DNA from 4 places in the Bacillus pretiosus genome. Region 4 is predicted to be linked to each of the others. Evidence: riboswitches for the same ligand, from Rfam matches in the RefSeq annotation. Region 4 holds a riboswitch; each other region holds the start of a gene.
The links. A riboswitch is a leader RNA that binds a small molecule or an ion and turns the genes downstream of it on or off. The one in region 4 is predicted to bind S-adenosylmethionine.
Positions count from the first base shown of each region.

Region 1: it holds a riboswitch for S-adenosylmethionine, as region 4 does, so the genes downstream of both, ACU8YW_RS21250 (bifunctional homocysteine S-methyltransferase/methylenetetrahydrofolate reductase) here and ACU8YW_RS01070 (ABC transporter permease) in region 4, are expected to answer to the same signal.
Region 2: it holds a riboswitch for S-adenosylmethionine, as region 4 does, so the genes downstream of both, ACU8YW_RS26770 (bifunctional O-acetylhomoserine aminocarboxypropyltransferase/cysteine synthase) here and ACU8YW_RS01070 (ABC transporter permease) in region 4, are expected to answer to the same signal.
Region 3: it holds a riboswitch for S-adenosylmethionine, as region 4 does, so the genes downstream of both, ACU8YW_RS16320 (hypothetical protein) here and ACU8YW_RS01070 (ABC transporter permease) in region 4, are expected to answer to the same signal.

Region 1 is NZ_CM129593.1:4,126,162-4,131,559, reverse strand. Features, by position in the region: gene metC (cystathionine beta-lyase) at 1-343, opposite strand, end outside; gene metI (cystathionine gamma-synthase/O-acetylhomoserine thiolyase) at 340-1,452, opposite strand; SAM riboswitch class I at 1,696-1,805, opposite strand; SAM riboswitch class I at 2,010-2,119, shown strand; gene ACU8YW_RS21250 (bifunctional homocysteine S-methyltransferase/methylenetetrahydrofolate reductase) at 2,190-4,022, shown strand; gene metH (methionine synthase) at 4,022-5,398, shown strand, end outside.
Region 2 is NZ_CM129593.1:5,166,765-5,172,162, reverse strand. Features, by position in the region: gene ACU8YW_RS26785 (transcriptional regulator YeiL) at 1-289, opposite strand, end outside; gene ACU8YW_RS26780 (YjjG family noncanonical pyrimidine nucleotidase) at 396-1,091, shown strand; gene ACU8YW_RS26775 (chloride channel protein) at 1,132-2,364, opposite strand; SAM riboswitch class I at 2,679-2,783, shown strand; gene ACU8YW_RS26770 (bifunctional O-acetylhomoserine aminocarboxypropyltransferase/cysteine synthase) at 2,876-4,174, shown strand; gene metA (homoserine O-acetyltransferase MetA) at 4,158-5,063, shown strand; gene ACU8YW_RS26760 (homoserine dehydrogenase) at 5,205-5,398, shown strand, end outside.
Region 3 is NZ_CM129593.1:3,187,132-3,192,529, reverse strand. Features, by position in the region: gene ACU8YW_RS16335 (ECF transporter S component) at 1-379, shown strand, start outside; gene ACU8YW_RS16330 (YwiC-like family protein) at 563-1,285, shown strand; gene ACU8YW_RS16325 (hypothetical protein) at 1,318-1,509, opposite strand; SAM riboswitch class I at 1,632-1,730, shown strand; gene ACU8YW_RS16320 (hypothetical protein) at 1,771-2,088, shown strand; gene ACU8YW_RS16315 (SWIM zinc finger family protein) at 2,342-2,731, shown strand; gene ACU8YW_RS16310 (NAD(P)H-dependent oxidoreductase) at 2,755-3,330, shown strand; gene ACU8YW_RS16305 (group-specific protein) at 3,327-3,680, shown strand; gene ACU8YW_RS16300 (short-chain fatty acid transporter) at 3,721-5,067, opposite strand.
Region 4 is NZ_CM129593.1:183,175-188,572, reverse strand. Features, by position in the region: gene ACU8YW_RS01090 (peptide ABC transporter substrate-binding protein) at 1-58, opposite strand, end outside; gene ACU8YW_RS01085 (ABC transporter ATP-binding protein) at 72-845, opposite strand; gene ACU8YW_RS01080 (ABC transporter ATP-binding protein) at 842-1,852, opposite strand; gene ACU8YW_RS01075 (ABC transporter permease) at 1,809-2,813, opposite strand; gene ACU8YW_RS01070 (ABC transporter permease) at 2,830-3,747, opposite strand; SAM riboswitch class I at 3,882-3,987, opposite strand; gene ACU8YW_RS01065 (DUF3951 domain-containing protein) at 4,384-4,518, shown strand; gene ACU8YW_RS01060 (hypothetical protein) at 4,537-5,040, opposite strand; gene ACU8YW_RS01055 (hypothetical protein) at 5,315-5,398, shown strand, end outside.

The DNA.
Region 1 (5,398 bases), 1.3 Mb from region 4:
CGTAACGGGAGAGCACTTCAGTTATAATTCGGTAAGTTCCTCCATATACGTCTTCTGAAATGAGTACGTGATCGCCTTGTGAAAGAAGGAGGAATGCAGTAGAAATCGCTGCAATTCCTGATGCGAAGGCAAATCCCTTTGTTCCTCCTTCTAATAAAGCAATGATATCTTCAAGAGCTTCACGAGTTGGATTACCAGAGCGACTATAGTCATATTTTCCGAACGTATCTACATCAAACTGGTGGAATGTTGATGTATTATAGATGGGAACGTTAACAGCTCCTGTTTGTGAGTCATGTTTATATTGGTTGTGCAGTAAGAGTGTATCTATAGAATAACTCATATTCTTACACCTTCTTTTACAAGTTTAATGGCTTGCTTTAAGTCTTGAATTAAATCGTTACTATTTTCAATGCCAACGGAAAATCGCAGAAGACGATTACATACACCGTTTGCTGTTCTGATTTCTTCAGGAATATCAGCGTGTGTTTGCGTTGCTGGATACGTCATTAAACTTTCAACACCACCAAGACTTTCAGCAAATGTAATTAAGGATAAAGATTGTAAGAATGGATTAATCCATGTTTCATCTTTCAGACGAAATGAGATCATGCCACCTCTTCCAGGATAAAATACATCTGTCACCCCGTCTTCATCATTTAAATAAGCAACAACTGCTTTTGCATTTTCTTCATGTTGTCTCATGCGAAGCGCTAACGTTTTCATACCACGAATTAATAGCCATGAGTCAAATGGACTTAAGACCGCACCAGAGGCATTATGATAATGAGCGATTTCCTCACAAAGTTCCTTTCCTTTTGCAACGACAAGTCCGCTTAGGACATCGTTATGTCCCCCTAAATATTTCGTTGCGCTATGAAGTACAATGTTGGCACCTTCTGTTAATGGCTGCTGTATATAAGGCGTATAGAATGTGTTGTCTACAATAAGAAGTAGTCCGTGTCTTTTCGCTACAGTTGCGACAGCGGCAATATCAGTAACTTGCATTAACGGATTAGTTGGAGTTTCTATGAAAATAGCTTTCGTTTCAGTTGTGATAGCTTGCTCAATTTGTTTAATAGATTGTGTATTTACGTATCTACATCGAACATTCCACTTTTTTTCGTGCTCAGAAAATAATCGATAAGTGCCCCCGTATAAATCTTCGGATACAATAAGTTCGTCTCCAGAACGGAATAGGGAGAGGACGAGGAGAACAGCTGCCATCCCTGAACTACAGGCATAACCTTGTTCACCATATTCTAAGTCTGCGATTGCCTGCTCTAAAAGACCACGAGTTGGATTGCCAGTTCGTGAATAGTCAAAGCCAGTAGAGTTACCAATTCCTTCATGACGATAAGCAGTTGAAAAATAAACAGGTGGGTTAACAGTTCCTGTTGTAGTTTCGCTCCGGTTTCCGATTTGTGCTAGTTTTGTTTCAATAGTTGACATGTGAAAATTCCTCCTTTTTAAATTAACAATTAAGTGAATGTAAAGTGAAACTTTAATAAGTGAGGGGGGCATCCCCCACTGATTATCAGCCCTCACCAATCGGGCTTTTACGGGCAGTTGATTCCCACCTAACTTCTTTGTTCCAGCTGAATTTTGAGTTGGGAATCTTACTGCCCTCAAATAGCGGGGTAAAATAAAAAAAGCCTTCTAAAGAAGAAGGCTTTCGGTTTGAATAGAGTCTTCTTCTCATCTGTCAAATCTTTCACAATTTGCTGGAATTAGCACCTTATTAACAAATGTTAATGGTTGCTGAGGCGTCATAGGGCCAGTCCCTCTACCTCTCTAGATAAGAATGTTCGTATGAAATTTTTATTATGTTTTTAACTTTACAACAAAAGATAATTGAATTGCAACTTTATTTTAAATAATTTTTATTTTTCCGCAAGTGTCATTGACTTTTGCATTTGTGCATGCTAAATTTATTAAAAAATTAACAAACATTGTTAAAAGGGGAACGTATTTCCTTTTAGCTACATAAATAAAATAATAAAGACAAACTCTTATTGAGAGCGGTGGAGGGAAAGGCCCTGTGAAACCCAGCAACCTTCAAACGAAATGTTTGAAACGGTGCTAATACCTGCAAAACGAATGTTTTGCATAATAAGAGGAGGAACAATTATGTCCCCCTCTTCAAAGTGAAGAGGGGGTTTTTATATTGATAGAAATGAGGGAGATTTGTGAAATTACTAGATTTATTATCAAAAGGAATTGTAATAGGTGATGGTGCGGTTGGGACGTTATTACATTCACATGGTTTGCAAAGTAGTTTTGAAGAATTGAATATATCTGATCCAGATTTAATTATATCGATTCATAAGCAATATGTAGCTGCTGGGGCTGATGTGATTCAAACAAATACGTACGGAGCAAATGAAGCGAAATTACGTATTTATGGTTTAGAAAATCAAGTTACTGAAATTAATAGAGCCGCAGTAAAACTGGCGAAAGCATCTGTTACAGACAGAAATGCAATTTTAGGAACAATTGGTGGTATGAAACATATCGGAGCTGTTACGACAACTGATATGGAAAGAGAATTTATGTTACTGGAACAGGCAAGTGCATTACTAGAAGAACAGGTTGATGGACTGCTATTAGAAACTTTCTATGATGAGTTTGAATTACTTCATGCTGTTCAGGTGTTACGAAAACAAACGAATATTCCAATTGTAGCTCAATTAGCATTGCATGAGGCAGGTACAACTCAAAATGGAAATGATGTAAATGAAATATTAAAACAGCTTTTAGATTACGGTGCAAATGTCGTTGGATTGAACTGTCAACTAGGGCCACTTCACATGACGGAAGCTTTTAAAATGATATCGATTCCGCAAAATGGCTACTTGTCAGCATATCCGAATGCAGGTCTCCCAAATTATGTGGAGGGACGTTACGTATATGAGGGAAGTCCAGCTTATTTCGAAGCGATGACACCGAAATTTATTGAGCAAGGTATTCGGTTATTAGGTGGTTGTTGTGGCACGACTCCAGAACATATTGAAAGTATGAAACGTGCAATTGCAAATGTTACACCTGTAATAGAAAAGGATACGATTCAAAGACCGAAAGTAGTTCATACACACGAGAAACGTTCAAAAGCTCATGTCACATTAGCAGAGAAAGCAAAAAAACAAACGACAGTAGTAGTGGAATTAGATCCACCGAAAACGTTAGATACGCAGCGATTTTTTGAAGGCGCAAGAGCATTGAAAAGAGCTGGGGCAGATGCTATTACTCTAGCAGATAATTCATTAGCATCGCCTCGCATCTCGAATATGGCAATGGGGGCATTATTAACGAAGCACGATATTCCGGTATTGACGCACTTAACGTGTAGAGACCATAACGTCATCGGACTACAATCTCATTTACTAGGCCTATCAGCGTTAGGTATGGAAGAGGTGTTAGCTTTAACTGGGGATCCAGCACGCGTTGGTGATTTTCCAGGTGCCACTTCTGTATATGATTTGTCCTCTATTGAGCTCATTAAAATGATTAAAGAAATGAACGACGGGCGCTCGATTTTAGGGAAATCAATTGGTCCAGCAACAAGGTTTTCAGTGGGAGGTGCGTTTAATCCGCATGTAAGACATTTAAAAGCAGCGGTTAAGCGAATGGAACGGAAAATAGATGCTGGAGCGGAATATTTCTTAACTCAGCCAATTTATGATATCGCGTTAATTGAAGAAGTGTATGAAGCGACAAAGCATTTGGAACAACCTATTTTTATTGGGATTATGCCATTAATAAGTAAAAGGAATGCAGATTTCCTTCATTTTGAGGTACCGGGTATTACTCTACCTGAAGAAATAAGGGAGAGAATGGATGGACATGAAACGAAAGAGGCAGCAATTGAAGAAGGGATTCGCATTTCACAAGAATTGATCGATGCGGCGATGAAATATTTTAACGGCATTTATCTTATTACACCATTTCTAAAATATGAAATTACAGAACATCTTGTTAAATATGTGAGAGAAAAGCAAGAAGTGAAAGAAGGTATTAATTGATGAAATGTATAGAAGAAAAATTACAAAATAACATCTTAATATTAGATGGTGCAATGGGAACAATGATCCAGCAAGAGGACTTAACTGCGGAAGATTTCGGAGGAGAAGAGTACGAAGGTTGTAATGAATATTTAGTAGAAACAAGGCCTGATGTCATTTTAAAGATTCATAAAGCTTATATTGAAGCTGGAGCAGATATTATTGAAACAAATACATTTGGGGCGACAAACATTGTATTAAGTGATTATGAGTTGTCTCATTTAGATGAGGAATTAAATGAGAAGGCAGCACGTTTAGCGAAGCAAGCGGTCAAAGCAAGCGGGAAGGAAGTATATGTTGCGGGAGCAATGGGACCAACAACGAAAGCGATTAGTGTTACAGGTGGTGTGACGTTTGAAGAATTAATTGAAGCCTATACACGGCAGGCTAGAGGCTTATTGAATGGCGACGTAGATGTATTACTCGTTGAGACGAGTCAAGATATGCGTAACGTGAAGGCTGCTTATATTGGAATTCAAGCAGCTTTTGATGAGCTAAATAAAATTGTACCTATTATGATTTCAGGAACGATTGAACCGATGGGAACGACTCTGGCCGGGCAAACAATTGAGGCTTTTTACTTATCAGTAGAACATATGAAGCCATTATCTGTTGGATTAAACTGTGCGACCGGTCCGGAGTTTATGAGAGACCATATTCGTTCACTATCTGAGTTGTCGGAGTGTTACATTTCTTGTTATCCAAATGCAGGTCTTCCTGATGAAGATGGACATTATCATGAATCTCCATCTTCTCTCGCTGAAAAAGTGAAGCGATTTGCTGAAGAAGGATGGGTTAATATTATCGGTGGTTGTTGTGGCACAACACCAGAACATATAAAAGCAATAAAATCCGCGTTAGCTTCTCTTAATCCACGTGAACACCACGAAAGAGCTGGACACGGGGTTAGTGGATTAGAGGCACTTCAATATGATGACTCTATGAGACCATTATTTGTTGGTGAAAGAACAAACGTTATTGGGTCACGTAAATTTAAACGATTAGTAGCAGAAGGGAAATTTGAAGAGGCTGCTGAAGTCGCAAGAGCGCAAGTGAAGAAAAATGCTCATATTATTGATATTTGTATGGCAGATCCTGATCGCGATGAAATAGAAGATATGGAAAACTTCTTGGCAGAAGTTACGAAAGTGTTAAAAGTACCAATTATGATTGATTCAACAGATGAAAATGTGATGGAGCGAGCTCTTACTTATATTCAAGGAAAAGCTGTTATTAATTCAATTAATTTAGAAGATGGAGAAGAACGATTTAAAAAAGTGACGCCGCTTCTTCGGAAATATGGTGCTGCTATTGTTGTAGGAACAATTGATGAAGAT
Region 2 (5,398 bases), 270 kb from region 4:
TTTTCGTAACGGATTCAACGCCAATTAACCCTAATTCTCCAATGAACGAAGGTGCTTGAATAAAGTTAATTAAGGAGACCTTCCCGTTTTTGTGACTCATATATATTTTCGCTTTTCCGGAAATTAAGTAATAAAGATAAGGAACATCAACGCCTTCATTACATATCCTTTCTCTCTTTTGAAAGGAATGTAGTTCAGCATACGGTAAGACATTAAAAGAAAAAAGAGTATGGACGTTGTAAGTTTGCATGTAATGAGAGATTTCTTCGCTATTTTTGCTGACTTTCATATTTTCACCTCATGTTTAGTATGAGATATCTCCTATTATGTTTACAAGAAGGAATGATACGATTTACGTAAATTTGTTTTTGTAGAAAAGAGAGTGTGAAGGGCTTATGAAAAAATATAAAACATTGCTATTTGATGTAGATGATACATTGTTAGATTTTCAGAAGGCGGAGAAAATGGCGTTACGTATGCTGTTTGAAGAGAAAGGGATTCCTCTAACTAGCGAGGTTGAAGGGCACTATAAAAAAATTAATAAAAGTCTTTGGGATGCTTTTGAGGAAGGTGAAATGAACCGTGATGAAGTTGTAAATACGCGGTTTTCAATTTTGTTTAAAGAGTACGGGGAAGAAGTAGATGGAGTATTATTCGAAAATAATTATCGTAGCTACTTAGAAGAAGGAAACCAACTTATGCAAGGTGCGTTTGAATTTATAAGTCAAATTCAAAGTGAGTACGATTTATATATAGTGACAAACGGTATTTCTAAGACGCAAGATAAGCGTTTACGTAATGCAGGATTACATGCCTTGTTTAAAGATATTTTCATTTCTGAAGATACGGGATTCCAAAAGCCGATGAAAGAGTATTTTGATTATGTTTTTGAACGAATTCCTAATTTTCCCCCTGAAGAAGGGCTCATTATTGGGGATTCGTTAAGTGCTGATATGAAAGGTGGATATGTAGCGGGAATTGATACTTGTTGGTTTAATCCAGAAAAGAAATCAAATAATAGCGAGATTGTGCCAACATATGAAGTACAAAATTTTGAAGAGTTATACGCGTTATTGAAGCAACGTGTGTAATAAAAATAGGCAGTGGAACTTTTGTCCCTACTGCCTATTTTTATTCGTTTGTAGCTTCGTTATTTTTAGGAAGTGGAAATGCATTACCAATCGCTGCCGCTCCAAGCATCGGTAATAGTAAATTGAGCGGGAAAAACATGAGTAATAGTAATGTTATAGCAATTGGTTTTCTTAATGCATAGCTTGAAATTGCTGTCGTGACGATGGCTACCGAAGCGATTGGATCTATCGGGATAATGGAAGCTATAGCATATCCGATACTAGATCCAGCAAATATAATTGGGAAAATATGTCCACCGCGCCAACCTGTATTTAAACAAACGGCAGTAATACATAATTTTAAAACACCTGAAAGAAGTAGTACCCAGAAAGATAAATGACTCCATTCAACGACTAAATCTTTTAATTGGTGTTCTCCTGAGAATAACGTGTACGGGAGAAAAGTTCCTGTAATTCCTAATAAAATACCACCGATAATTCCAAGTGATAGTTTGTATTCCCTGAAGGGATGGATTAATTTCTCTAATGTGAATTCAAATTTGAAATAAAAGAAACCAACTATAGCACCAATACTAGCAAGTGGTAGAAAGGCGATCCATTCATTAAGAGAAAGGGAACCTTCCCCAAAATCAACGATAAAGGATCCGCGATTATCGAATTTACTAAGTAATAAATAAACGGAAAAGCCAGCGAAAGTGGTAGCTAAATATACAATTGCTTTTTTTCCTTTAGAAAATTCGTTAATTTGCTCACCCTCATTTTCATTTGGAGCTAAATAACCGAATAATGGCGCGTTAAAAATTACACTTAAAGTAGCGCCAATTCCAACCTCTGTTAGTTCATTCATTCCTTTTAAGGCAAATGTAAAGCGATCCCCTACCCATGTACAAAGTCCACCGATAATTCCAACAAGTGCTGCTTCGGGACCTAAGCTAGCTCCAAATATTAAAACGATAATCGCAGTTAAAGTAGCTTTATGTACAAAACGGTATTCAATTCTACCAGTTTTTTTATATTCACCCATCACTTCCGGCATAAGACGTGGATATATGCCGAAGTATTTTTGGGTTAAACCAACGAGAATACCACCGATAGTTGTTACACAAATAGTGTAATACGGGGGAGAAGAGAAAATAGTAGGTAAGTATCCCCAAATAAAGTGAATGCCGATATTTATTGTAACTAAAAATAGCCAGACTGTAGCTCCTACTATAGAGCCTAAAAGAATGCCGTATAGGACGAGTATATAGTGCATGTCCTTTGTGTTTGTCATGTTATACCTCCGTTATGTAAGTTTTAATGTCGAAAGGATTAAATATGCTACTGTGAAAGGAATATGTATAGTATCTTTTTGAGAGGTGGGCTTATTCAATATATTGAGGTCTCGTGAGAATTTGAAATGTATACAGTTAAACTACTTACTTAATTTTATATAGTAATCGTGGGTTTTAAAAGGTCTTTTTCAAATGGATATGGAATATATTTCTTTTGTTATGCATGTCAAATTCTTTGTATTTAATTTAGAACATTCAGAAAAACCGATTGACATTAGGAAATTATTGCTATAAAATCAACGGTAATTGCATAGTCTTATCAAGAAAAGGTGGAGGGACAGGCCCGATGAAACCTTGGCAACAGCCGTATAACGGAATTGTGCCAAATCCTGCAGGTAATAATCCTGAAAGATAAGAAAGAGCCTTTAGAGCGTGTTTTCAAACTGCTCCTTTCTTGTTTTCAGGAAAGGAGCAGTTTTTTATTTTGTATAAAAGAAAGGAGAATGAGAGATGGGAGAATCATGGGGAAAAGGAACAATTTGTGTGCAAGGTGGCTATACACCAAAGAATGGTGAACCGCGTGTTTTGCCACTTTATCAAAGTACAACGTATAAATACGATACTTCAGATGATTTAGCAGCGCTATTTAATTTAGAGGCAGAAGGATATATATATACGCGTATTGGAAATCCTACTTTAGCTGCATTTGAGCAAAAGTTAGCGGATTTAGAGGGTGGTGTAGGAGCTGTTGCAACGGCTTCTGGGCAGGCTGCTATTATGCTTGCTGTTTTAAATATTTGTAGTAGCGGAGACCACTTGCTTTGTTCTTCCACAGTTTATGGTGGAACGTTTAATTTATTTGGAGTGAGTTTGCGTAAGCTTGGTATTGACGTTACGTTCTTTAATCCGAATTTAAGTGCTGATGAAATTGTGGCCCTTGCTAATGATAAGACGAAACTTGTTTATGCAGAGTCGTTAGGAAATCCAGCGATGAACGTTTTAAATTTCAAAGAATTTTCAGATGCAGCGAAAGAGTTAGAAGTACCTTTTATCGTGGATAATACATTAGCAACTCCTTATTTATGCCAAGCATTTGAGCACGGAGCAAATATTATCGTTCATTCTACGACGAAATATATTGATGGTCATGCAAGCTCTTTAGGCGGCATTGTCATTGACGGAGGGAACTTTGATTGGACAAATGGGAAATATCCTGAACTTGTTGAACCGGATCCAAGTTATCACGGCGTAAGTTACGTTCAAAATTTTGGTGCAGCAGCGTATATTGTGAAGGCACGTGTTCAATTATTAAGAGACTATGGAAACTGTATGAGCCCATTCAATGCGTATATTAGCAATATCGGCTTAGAAACGCTACATTTAAGAATGGAGCGTCATAGTGAAAATGCTCTCGCAGTTGCTAAGTGGCTTGCTAACCATGAACGTATTGAATGGGTGAATTATCCGGGATTAGATAGCAATGAAAATTACTCGTTAGCACAAACGTATTTGAAAAAAGGTGCTAGTGGTGTTTTAACATTCGGCATTAAGGGCGGATTAGAAGCAGCGAAAGAATTTATCGCAAATGTAAAACTAGCAACTCTCGTAACGCATGTAGCGGATGCACGAACTTGTGTTATACATCCTGCTAGCACAACGCATAGACAATTAAGTGCTGAAGATCAGCGTCTAGCTGGAGTTACATCAGATTTAATTCGTTTATCGGTTGGTATAGAAGATGTTTCTGATATTATTGCAGATTTAGAAGCAGCGCTAGTCGGAGGCAAAGAACATGCCGATCATAATTGATAGAGATTTACCAGCTCGCAAAGTGTTGCAGAAGGAAAATATTTTTGTAATGACGAAGGAGCGAGCAGAAACACAAGATATCCGGGCATTGAAAATTGCTATCTTAAATTTAATGCCTACAAAGCAAGAAACAGAAGCGCAATTACTTCGTTTAATTGGCAACACACCGTTGCAATTAGATGTTCACCTACTTCATATGGAATCACATTTGTCTCGCAATGTAGCGCAGGACCATTTAACGAGTTTCTATAAAACATTTCGTGATATTGAGAATGAGAAATTTGATGGACTTATTATTACAGGAGCACCAGTTGAAACTCTTTCTTTTGAAGAGGTAGATTATTGGGAAGAGCTTAAACGTATTATGGAGTATTCAAAAAAGAATGTAACATCTACGCTTCATATTTGCTGGGGGGCACAGGCTGGCTTGTATCATCATTATGGTGTTCCAAAGTATCCTCTTAAGGAAAAAATGTTCGGTGTATTTGAACATGAAGTTCGTGAGCAACATGTGAAATTGTTACAAGGGTTTGATGAATTGTTTTTTGCCCCGCATTCTCGTCATACAGAAGTACGAGAGAGTGATATTAGAAAGGTGACAGACTTAACATTATTAGCAAATTCTGAGGAAGCAGGTGTTCACCTTGTCATTGGGCAAGAAGGAAGGCAAGTGTTTGCGCTCGGGCATAGTGAATATAGTTGTGATACGTTAAAGCAAGAATACGAACGGGACCGCCAAAAAGGGTTAAATATTGATGTGCCGAAAAATTATTTTAAGCATAATAATCCAAATGAGAAACCACTTGTAAGGTGGAGAAGCCATGGGAATCTATTATTCTCTAATTGGCTGAATTATTACGTGTATCAAGAAACCCCTTATGTATTATAAAAAAAGATTGTGTAACACGTGGCAACGTTTTCTTTGTAAAGATTAACTCATATTTTTCCGAATGTTCAAAAAACATTGTTTTTCAGATTTTTTACTCATATAATTTCATCTAAACACAATTTTTGAGGGGTGGACAGTATTATGAAAGAAATTCAAGTTGGTTTATTAGGTCTTGGGACAGTTGGGAGTGGTGTAGTTCGTATCATTACAGATCATCAAGAGCGACTTATCCACCAAGTAGGTTGTCCTGTAAAAGTAACGAAAGTACTAGTACAAAATATTGAAAAAGAGAGAGAAGTAGAGGTACCTTCTACTCTATTAACACAAGATGCAAA
Region 3 (5,398 bases), 2.3 Mb from region 4:
AGCGGCTATCGTATCTAACATCTTTTTAGGACAAGGTCCGTGGACGCCGTGGCAAATGTTTTCTTGGGGCATGATTGGTTTTATAGCTGGATTATTACGTAATACATTTTTAATGAAAAAGCTGTGGGGAAGGCTTCTATACGGATTGTTTGTTGGATTTTTATTTGGCTGGATTATGAACTTATGGGGGCTTCTCGGTTTCATACGTGAGGCAACGTGGGAAGCAGTCGTTTCGTATTATATTGCAAGTTTTTATTTCGATTTGAGTCATGCAATTTCGAATGTTATTTTCTTACTACTATTTAGTACGTCTTGGATTATGATTCTTACGAGATTTAAAAAGAAATACGGCATATTAGATAAGCATAACATGGCATAGAAAAGCATACTCATATAAGGTAGGGTCGCGACTTACATATTCGTTTGCCTCTTTCATGCTTCTTACACATTGTAAGGAGCATTTTTTAATGTCAAGAAATAGTCCAATATATATACGTTACTATATAAAATTATTTGTATAATAGTAGGTGAGAACTGCTTTCAAAAGGGAGGTGTATAGTTAATGAAGTTAGTTATTCCGAAGCAACACGGTGCATGGGCCATGCTCGTTATACCATTTCTATTAAGTGTCATGCTTGGGAAACCTACTATGTATCATATTCCATTGTTTTTAGCTTGGTTCTTTATCTATTTAGCTACGTATCCATTTCTTACGTACATAAAGCAAAAACGAAAAAAAGAGTTTTTACATGCTGCAATTGTATATTTTATCATCGCTTTCGTATTTGGGATGATCTCTCTATTATATGAATGGCGCATTCTTTTATTCATAGCAGTAATGATTCCGTTATTTATAGTAAATATGTATTACGCTCGTCAAAAGAATGAAAGAGCGTTACTAAATGACATTAGTGCGATTATTGTTTTCTGTATTGGTGGTTTAGTTAGTTATTATTTTTCAATGAAACTTATAGATAAAACAGCATTATTTATTGCGCTTATTTCATTTTTATATTTTTTAGGAAGTACATTTTATGTAAAAACGATGATTCGCGAGAAAAATAACCCGAAGTATCGTCTTATATCATGGGGGTATCATATTGTATTAACAGTCATTGTCTTTGCTATCAATCCGTGGTGTTCTCTTATTTTTATACCGAGTGTCATTCGAGCAATTATGTTATATGGCAAAAAAATTTCTATTATAAAAGTAGGGGTTTTAGAAATTGCTAATTCTGTATATTTTTTAATTATAACGGTAATAATTATGAAGTATGCCATTTGAAAAAACTTCCCACCTTATGATGGGAAGTTTTTTCAATCTTGTTCTAAAATATGAACCGTGTAATCACAGCGTTGAATAGCTTGTTCGATCGCATAAAGTGATTGTTCAATACGAGCGCGATTAAAATCTTTTTCAACAGTCTGTAGCGCTTCTTCTAAACAATGTTTTGCTTCTTGTAATGATTGAAAAGAATTTTGGACATATCCGCGAGCATTTTCGTGCATTTCATAATCCTCCTTGCATATTCATATATGTATAGTATGAACAGTAAGGAACAAAATATAATTTGTTATATTTGTTTGACAATTAGAATGAAATTACGTATAGTAAGAATTAAGTGAATATTTTCTTATCCAGAGAGGTGGAGGGACTGGCCCGATGAAACCCAGCAACCGCGATGCAGGTGCTAATTCCAGCAGAACATATTTGTTCTGGGAGATAAGACGAAGATATATACGTAACTTCTTCTTATCGGAGAGGTTTTTTTGTTGCAAAAAAACCGATTACGAAAATTTATATTAAGAAGAAAGGGGTTGCGAAGTACTGTGACACTCGAAAAATACGTAAAACTGCGTAGTACAGTTTATGAATATATGATAGAGCAAGATAAGCCAATATCATTGTTAGATATTCAAGAACATATCGTTTCGCATCATGAAGGAAAATTCACGAAAAAGATGTTACATCAATTTTATTTATCAAGACTATTAGATGAACTGAAACTGGATGGGAAAATTACATTAGCTGATGAATATCTCTATACTGAAAAAGGGGTATTTTATAAGGCGGGAAAAGGGAGCTAAGCTCTCTTTTTTTTGGAGTATGTAGCGTAAAAGACTGCTTAAGCAGCCTGATACAAGGGAATGGTGTTGAGTGTGTAGTGTCAAAGATTGAATGTGCCTGAAAGAGGCACTTCATATCGGCTGCAAATGAAAAGAGACACCTCCGCCGAATAGGTGTCAGTCGTTTTGTCATATAGACTTGCTATTTGACAGTTATTAGAATAACATGCAGGGTTTTGGAAGTCAAAAGGGAATTAAAGGAAGAGGTGTTGTTATGTACGCTTACTTACTAAATGATATAACGAAATGGATTCCTAAGTACATTATGGATAAAGGTTATGAATATTATGAAGAAGGACATGTAGAAGATGTTGAAATACAAGAAAAGAAAATATTTGCTTTTGTTACTGGAAATGCAGGAAACTATGAAGTAATGATTGATCTTGAAAATTTTACAGAAAGTAGCTGCGAGTGTCCATATGAGAATTATTGTAAGCATATGGCGGCAGTTGTTTATGATATTCAAAGTGCTGGTGAGAGTACGGTGAAAGAGAAACTGAAAGATTTAGAAAAGGAAGAGTTACTTACATTATTAAATCGTTTATTACAAAGTTCGAAAAACGTGCAAATTGTAGAGAAGATGTTAAAGAAGGGGAAACTTTAACTTATAGAGGGAGTTGTTATGTAGTGAATGTACTAATTGTATACGCTCATCCTAGTCCTTCCAGTTTTAATGCGGGGATATTAAAGCATGTGCAAAAAGGATTACAAGAAACAAATCATTCGGTTACGGTACTTGATTTATATAAGGAACAATTTGATCCCGTCCTTGTATTTAATGAGGAGAAGAAAAGACGTGATTTAGTAAATGAAGAAGAGACAGCTCGGTACAGAACGTTAGTGGAAGAAGCGGATACTCTTCTCTTCATTTATCCAATATGGTGGTGGGGGATGCCAGCTATTTTAAAAGGGTTTATTGATCGCATTTTCGTAGCTGGTTTTGCTTATAAATATGAAGGTGCCCTGCCGAAAGGCTTATTGAAAGGTAAGAAGGCATGGGTAATTAATACGTTAGACTCACCGTTATGGTACGTCGCACTACTATATCGATCAGCAGATTGGATTATGATGAAGAGAGGTGTTTTACGTTTTTGCGGCATTCGCGATGTAAAACGATCTTTTTTTCAATCTGTGAAAACGAGTAAACGAGAGAAGCGGGAAAAGTGGTTATTACAAATAGAAGAAAAGGCTCGTACGTTATGAATGAAATGGAACGTATTATAAATTGTTGTCAGTATGATAACGAACTTTTTCGTACATATATTAATTGCTTAATCCAATTGAAGAAATGTAGTGAAACGTTTCAACAAATACAGATTCAATTAAGAAATGATTATTTAATAAGAGGAATTTGTGAAAGAGAAGTGGATGAGGTAGTAAGAGGAAGTAAAGAGTATGAAACGTATTTTCTTCCTAAAGCGTTACAGTGGAATTTCTTGAGGGAAAATCCACATCTGATTGAAAAAGTATGTGAAGATTTTTTTGCATTTGAGGCATTACAGCTTACGGATATAGAGTGGAAGATCGTGATAAATTGCGTGGGAAATAAGTGATTTATTATATAAAAAAGCTAGTATAAAACTAGCTTTTCGTTTAAATAAATAAGAAACATAGACTAATGATAAATCCTGCATATAGTAAGTTAACAACGCAAAATCCCATAATATCACGAGCACCTAAACCAGCTATCGCTAATGCCGGTAATGCCCAGAATGGTTGAATCAAATTCGTCCAAGCATCGCCCCACGCAATTGCCATTGCTGTTTTTGCGGCAGGTACACCAAGTTCAGCGCCAGCTGGAATCATAATTGGTGCTTGCACAGCCCATTGCCCCCCACCAGATGGAACGAAAATATTAACGATTCCAGCACTTAAAAAAGTAAAGAGCGGGAAAGTCGTTTCGTTTGAAATGCTAATAAAGTAATTCGAAATAGCCCCTCCAAGTGAAAGTCCTTCACTATTCGCTCCAATCATCATCCCCATAATTCCTGCGTAAAACGGAAATTGAAGTAAAATGCCAGAAGCACTTTTCGTAGAGTCTGAAAAAGCGCGAATATATTGAATCGGAGTACGGTGGAAAATAAGTCCAGCAATTAATAACATAAAAATAACGATGTCTAGCGTAAGGTTAAAGCCTTTCGTATAAAAATAATTGAAAATATAAATGAGACCTAACAATCCAACGCAAAGTGTAATAATGATGCTATTTTCCATTTTTTCGGCGAATGTATTGTTTCCTACTTCTTGCGCGGCAGCTTCTTCATGGAATACGCTAGGATCTACCGTTATCGTATGTTTTTCATCTGGATGCATCGCTTTATTAATGAGAGGCATCGTAACGAGAAAAATAATAACTGGTACAAGTGCGTATGGTGAGAATAACGTTTCTGTTATTGGAATCGCTTCTTTAATACTTCCAGCTGTCGTTTTAATTAACGTTTCGCCGCCTGTTGCTAACGTAAGAGGAATAGAAGCAGAAAGCCCCGCATGCCAAATGAGAAATCCAGAGTAAGAAGAGGCAATGGCTAGTCTATAGTCTAATCCTTCAAGCTGCCGTGCTACTTCTTTTGCATATAAAACAGATACAACAATACCAAATCCCCAGTTTATGTATGCCCCTAGTAAACTTACGATTGAAATGGCAATAATACCTTGTCCATTCGTTTTCGGTAGTTTTGCCGCTTTCGTTAATCCTTTTTTAATGAGAGGCGCGTTTGCTAAAGCAGATCCTGTCACGAGTACAAGTGCCATTTGCATAGAAAAGGCGAGTAGTCCCCAAATGCCATTACCCCAGTGATTAATCATTTCCACAGGTGTTTGGTGAGTCGCAAACATGCCGAAGAAAATAACGAAAACAGTTAATAAACATGATAAAATAAACGGCTCTGGCAAGAAACGTTGCACTAAGGCGACGCAACCATTTGTAAAAGAACGAAACAAAATAGATCAACCTCCTTATGTATATGTATTACAATTATTCGAGGTTGATTCGTTCATAACCTTTTAGAATTAGAAAATTCTGATATTTTTGGAGGGATTGAAATATTGTCAAGAAGAGTAGTACCACCATCACCCTGACAGAAAAAGTTGCTTTTCCTCAATATGAAATATTGCATATAAAAATGAATTGATGCAAATGCAAAAGCTTATTATAATGAAAGCATAAATATACAACGCATCTTAATACAGCAAAGAGGAGGAAGTAATATGGAAATCGCAATGGCAGTTTTAAAATTTTTAGGTGGAGTAATTCCTTTAGTTCAAGAACTTT
Region 4 (5,398 bases):
AAGCGACAGAAGTAATCGCTAAAACAGTCATAATGACAAACAGTAAAAACTTCTTCATCCTACATTCTCCTTTAACCCGAAATTTTTGGTGTTGATGCTAATAATGTTTTTGTATAAGAATGTTGTGGATTACGGAATACTTCGTCCGTATTTCCAAATTCAACAAGTTCTCCTTTATATAAGACAGCCACTTTTTCACATAAGTAGTGAACCATCGGTAAATCATGCGCGATAAATAAATATGTATAGCCTTGTTCCTTTTGAATCTTTTGCAACAAGTGCACAATTTGGATTTGAAGTGAAACATCTAACGCTGAAATTGGTTCATCCAGGATTAATACTTCTGGCTCACATAATAACGCCCTTGCAATAGCGATCCGTTGACGTTGTCCTCCGCTAAATTCGTGTGGGTATCGATCAGTATATCGTCTATCTAATCCAACACGTTCTAGCGCATCACCTGCTACCTCATCTTTCAATCCTTTATCACCTAAACCGAATGAAATATATCCTTCTGTTACGCTATCGCGTACTTTCCAGCGCGGATTTAATGCAGCTGTTGAATCTTGAAAAATGAATTGTACTTTCTGCAAGAAATCTCGCTTATGAGCTGATTTCAACTTGTGAACAACTTGACCGTTATAATCAATTTGACCAGACGTTGGGCTCTCGATCCCAGCTATGAGCTTACCAAGTGTTGTCTTTCCTGAACCACTTTCTCCAATAATGCCAAGCGTTGTTCCTTTCGGGATAGAAAGTGATATATCTTTTAGCGCTATGATTTCTTTCTTTTTACTTCCATACGTTTTCGTTACTTGCTTTACAGTAATTAAATCTGTCGTCATGAGGCATTCACCTTCTCTTTTGATTTCGCTTGGTCATGCTCTAGAACATGTTGCCAACAATGTGAACTGTGTTCCCCAGAATATGCTGTTCTATCAGGGAAACGATGAACACATTCTTGTATTGCTACTGGGCATCTATTTACAAATGGGCACCCAAAGCTATTTAACGTTTCAATTGATGGTGTTGTTCCCTCAATGGCCCTAAGTACCTTTTCGGAATCATCCATATTCGGAATAGCTTGCAATAAACTTTTCGTATATGGGTGCTTAGGTGAACCTATCACTTCTTTTATCGTCCCTTTTTCAACAACACGTCCCCCGTACATCACAACTACTCGGTCAGCTACTTCACGTACAAGCGCCAAATCATGTGTAATTAATAAAATACTCGTATTTTGTTTTTCTTTGCGCTCTTTTAATAACCCCATAATTTGCTTTTGAATCGTTACATCTAATGCAGTTGTAGGCTCATCTGCAATAACGAGCTTTGGGTGACACGCAAACGCAATTGCTAAACAAATACGTTGCCTCATGCCTCCGCTTAATTGATGTGGGTACTGTTCAAAACGTTTCTCTGCTTCATGTATCCCTAAATCATTTAATAAGTTAATCGCAATTTCTTTTGCTTCTCTTTTCGATTTTTTCTCATGTTGCAAAATCACTTCTGTAATTTGCCTTCCTACTTTCATCGTCGGATTTAAAGAGGACAGAGGGTCTTGAAAGATAAATGAAATATCTTTCCCTCGAATTTGATTCCATTCTGATTCTTGTAAATTCGTCAACCTTTGAGATTGGAAAGAGATGCTTCCGTCATCAATGTGAATAGATTCTTGATTTAATCCGACAATAGATTGTGCTGTAACACTTTTTCCTGAACCACTTTCTCCTACAAGTGCAACGATTTCACCTTCATTAATAGAAAAGGAAACATGCTTCACAATTGCTTGCTTACTACTCTCTTTTTCAACGACCAATGTTACGTTTTCTAAAGATAAGAGCTGTCCCATGTTTTTTCTCCTTTCGATTCCGTTTTACAATCTTCGGATCAATTGCATCTTGCAAACCATCACCAATTGCATTAAATGCAAACATAATGAGTGCAATCATGATTGCTGGGAAGAATAATTGCCACCATTCTCCGCTTAGTAATGTCCCGAGTGCATCGTTCGTCATCGTTCCCCAGCTCGCTGCTGGTGATTGCACTCCGAGTCCGATAAAGCTTAAAAATGATTCTGAGAAAATAGCTGCTGGAATTGTAAATGATAAATTTACGATAATAATGCCTGTTAAATTCGGAATGATGTGTCCGTATATAATCTTCATATGCGATGTACCTAATCGCTCTGCTGCAATAACAAATTCTCTTTGCTTTAAAGATAATACTTGTGCCCTAACGAGACGTGCCATGCCAATCCATCCTGTTAATGCAAGGGCAATAATAATTGTAAAAAGCCCTGGTTTCATAACGATTAATAATAAAATAACAATTAATAAATATGGGATACCGTATAACACTTCAATCCCTCGTACAATCCACTCATCAATTAACGTTCCAAGGCGACTACGTCCTCTCACATATCCACTAAAGCCCCCGATTAGTACACCTATTCCTATATCAAGAGCCGCTGCCACTAATCCAACTGTTAGTGAAATTTTCCCTCCAGCCCAGGTGCGCGCCCATATGTCCCTTCCTAAATCATCTGTTCCGAACCAATGCTCACTACTAGGTGGGAGGTTTGTTGCTTCTTTTACTTGTTCACTCGCAGTAAATGCCGTTAAACTTTCGCCAACCAGTGAGAAAATAATAATTAGTAATAACGTCACTGCCCCTAAAACTGCTATAGGGTTTGATATAAACTTGCGAAACACTTCCTTCTTTCGACTAATCGTTTGCTGATCTTTATTTATCGTTAATTCTTTTTTCTCCTCATTCGTTAATAACTGTTTATTGATTTCATAAGCTCCCATTTAAATGCCCCCCTCCTTACGTAATAGAACGAATACGCGGATCCACAATACGGTGAATAATATCTGTAATGAAAATACAAGAAATTAATAATGCACTATAGAAAATCGTTGTTCCCATAATGACCGGATAATCCCGGTTAAAAATGCTATCTACAAAATATTTTCCTAGACCAGGAATGGAAAATATTTTTTCAATAACGAAAGTTCCTGTTAAAAGTCCAGCCATTAACGGTCCAACAAATGTAAGTACCGGAACAATCGCATTTCGAAGAGCATGTCTTATAATGATTTTCTTAATTGGTATGCCTTTCGCTCTCGCTAGCTTAATATAATCACTCTGCAAAACTTCAATCATATTAGAGCGAACAAATCTTGTAATAACCGCGATTGGTCCTAACGCTAATGCGAAGGATGGCAATACCGTATGTTCGAATGTGCCCCAAGACGCTACTGGTAAAAGTTCAAATTGTATAGCAAATACTTGTATAAATAGTGGTGCTAAAATAAAACTTGGAATAGAAATACCGAGAATCGCAAGTAAGCTCACACTATAATCAATTACTTTCCCATGATATAGAGCTGCAAATGTACCTGCTGCAATTCCGACTAATAATGAAATAACAAGTGCTTGTAAACCAATAATCGCTGATGGACCAAATCCTGTCGTTATAATTTCTGATACACCTTGACCTGTGGATTGAACAGATTCACCAAAATCAAAATGAACTACGCCATCTAAATAAGCAACATATTGATTCCATAACGGTTCATCAAGGTGATACTTCGCTCTCATGTTTTGTATCACTTCTTCAGGAAAGATTTTCGCATCTGATGAAAATGGATCCCCTGGAATGATATGCATAATCAAAAATGTTACTGTTGTAATGACCCATAGCGTGAACACCATAACCGATAGTTTTTTAATAACATACACTTCAATAACCCCCTAAACAAATGTATTTACTTTGTTTTATTGACATATTTGTTCCTATTACTTTTCCGCTTCTTAAAACACAAAAAGCCTTGATCTTAAGAAATAAGATCAAGGCTTAATAAACGAAGGCCCATCACTTATCTTTCAAGACTTGCTTGCTGGAATTAGCACGGTGTTCCTGTTACAGAACCCGCTGCTGAGGTGTCATAGGGCCAGTCCCTCTACCTCTCTGGATAAGTAAATTGCTATATTATTATTTGGTTCAAATTGTATATTTTGAATTATAATTCTGAAAAAATGAAAAGTCAATCAAATTGGATATATTTAGAAAAATCAGTTTTCAATCCTTTTATCGAAATTACAGTTTTCTCTTATAATAAAAAGAAATAATATTAAAGAAGTTATAAGATGGATCCCTTGCTTCTTGCTACTATAGGATTACCATTAACAATCGTTATACTTGTCATCATCGGGGTCTATAAAGTGAAACTTTAATCAGTGGGGGCATCCCCCACTGATTATTAGTTGAACCAATCGGGCTTTTAGGGGCAGTGGATCCCCTACCTAACTTCTTTGCTTTCACTGAATTTTGAGGTGGGGGTCTTACTGCCCGGCAAATAGCGGGATAAACTCTTTATTAAAAAGAAACGTATCACTTCTTTTTATACTCCATTCGATAATATTACCAGACAAACAATCTCTGAATTTCACGAAAAACAAAATGTATTAGTATCCGAGGATGAAGACGGAGATGGTAAGAAGAAAAAATAACCTTGCGCGTACGCAAGGTTATTTTTTCGTTTCTGCTTGAAAACGTTTATAGTATGTTGATGCTGTTGCAAAGTTAATTTCTATATCACGAATCAATGATGAGTCTTCTTCTTTAGCTAACTTCTGTAATTTTTTCATTGCTTGTTCCGATTCATTCAAGAAACCAGCGTATACCTCATGTTCTTGCTCTTTCGACTTTGGAACACGAATTTCTTTACGTATATTATCAATATCTTCTAACATGCTAGTCGTTACCTTTTGCACATCTTCTTTATATGTAGCATTCGTTATTTCCTTACCGCCCTTTTCTTTTGCCACTTCAAATAACTGTAGTGCTTTATTAATTTCTTTATTCATTTTCATATCGTATTTTTCATGTACTGCACGGTATTCTTTCATCTCTTCTGTTTGCTCAGTAGATTGCTCTACCTTTTCTTTCGGTTCTTTCGTATCTTTATTTCCATTACATCCTGCTAGAAGGATCATACTTCCCATTACAGCAATACCCAAAACCTTCTTCATCTCTTCTTCTCCTTTTATCTACAGCTACTACTCATTATAGTTTCTTTTATCTCCACTTGTTATTATACCGAGAACATCCTACTTTTTACACTTAAGACGCTACCTTAATATACATGCCTACATTTTTGTCACAGTATCGTCACTTTATGCAAATAACTTTTGCACTGCTTTACTACATCACCTTACAAAACTGTAAGCACACATAAAGAACAAACCATGCTAGACTTACATATGCATAACGCAAACATATGTAAGTTTTTAAGGAGAATCATCTATGTACAACACAATGCCTTTTATGGGAGAAGATATTCGTGTCCTTATTCGTGAAAAATCACTTCATATCGAAAATACAGAGAGC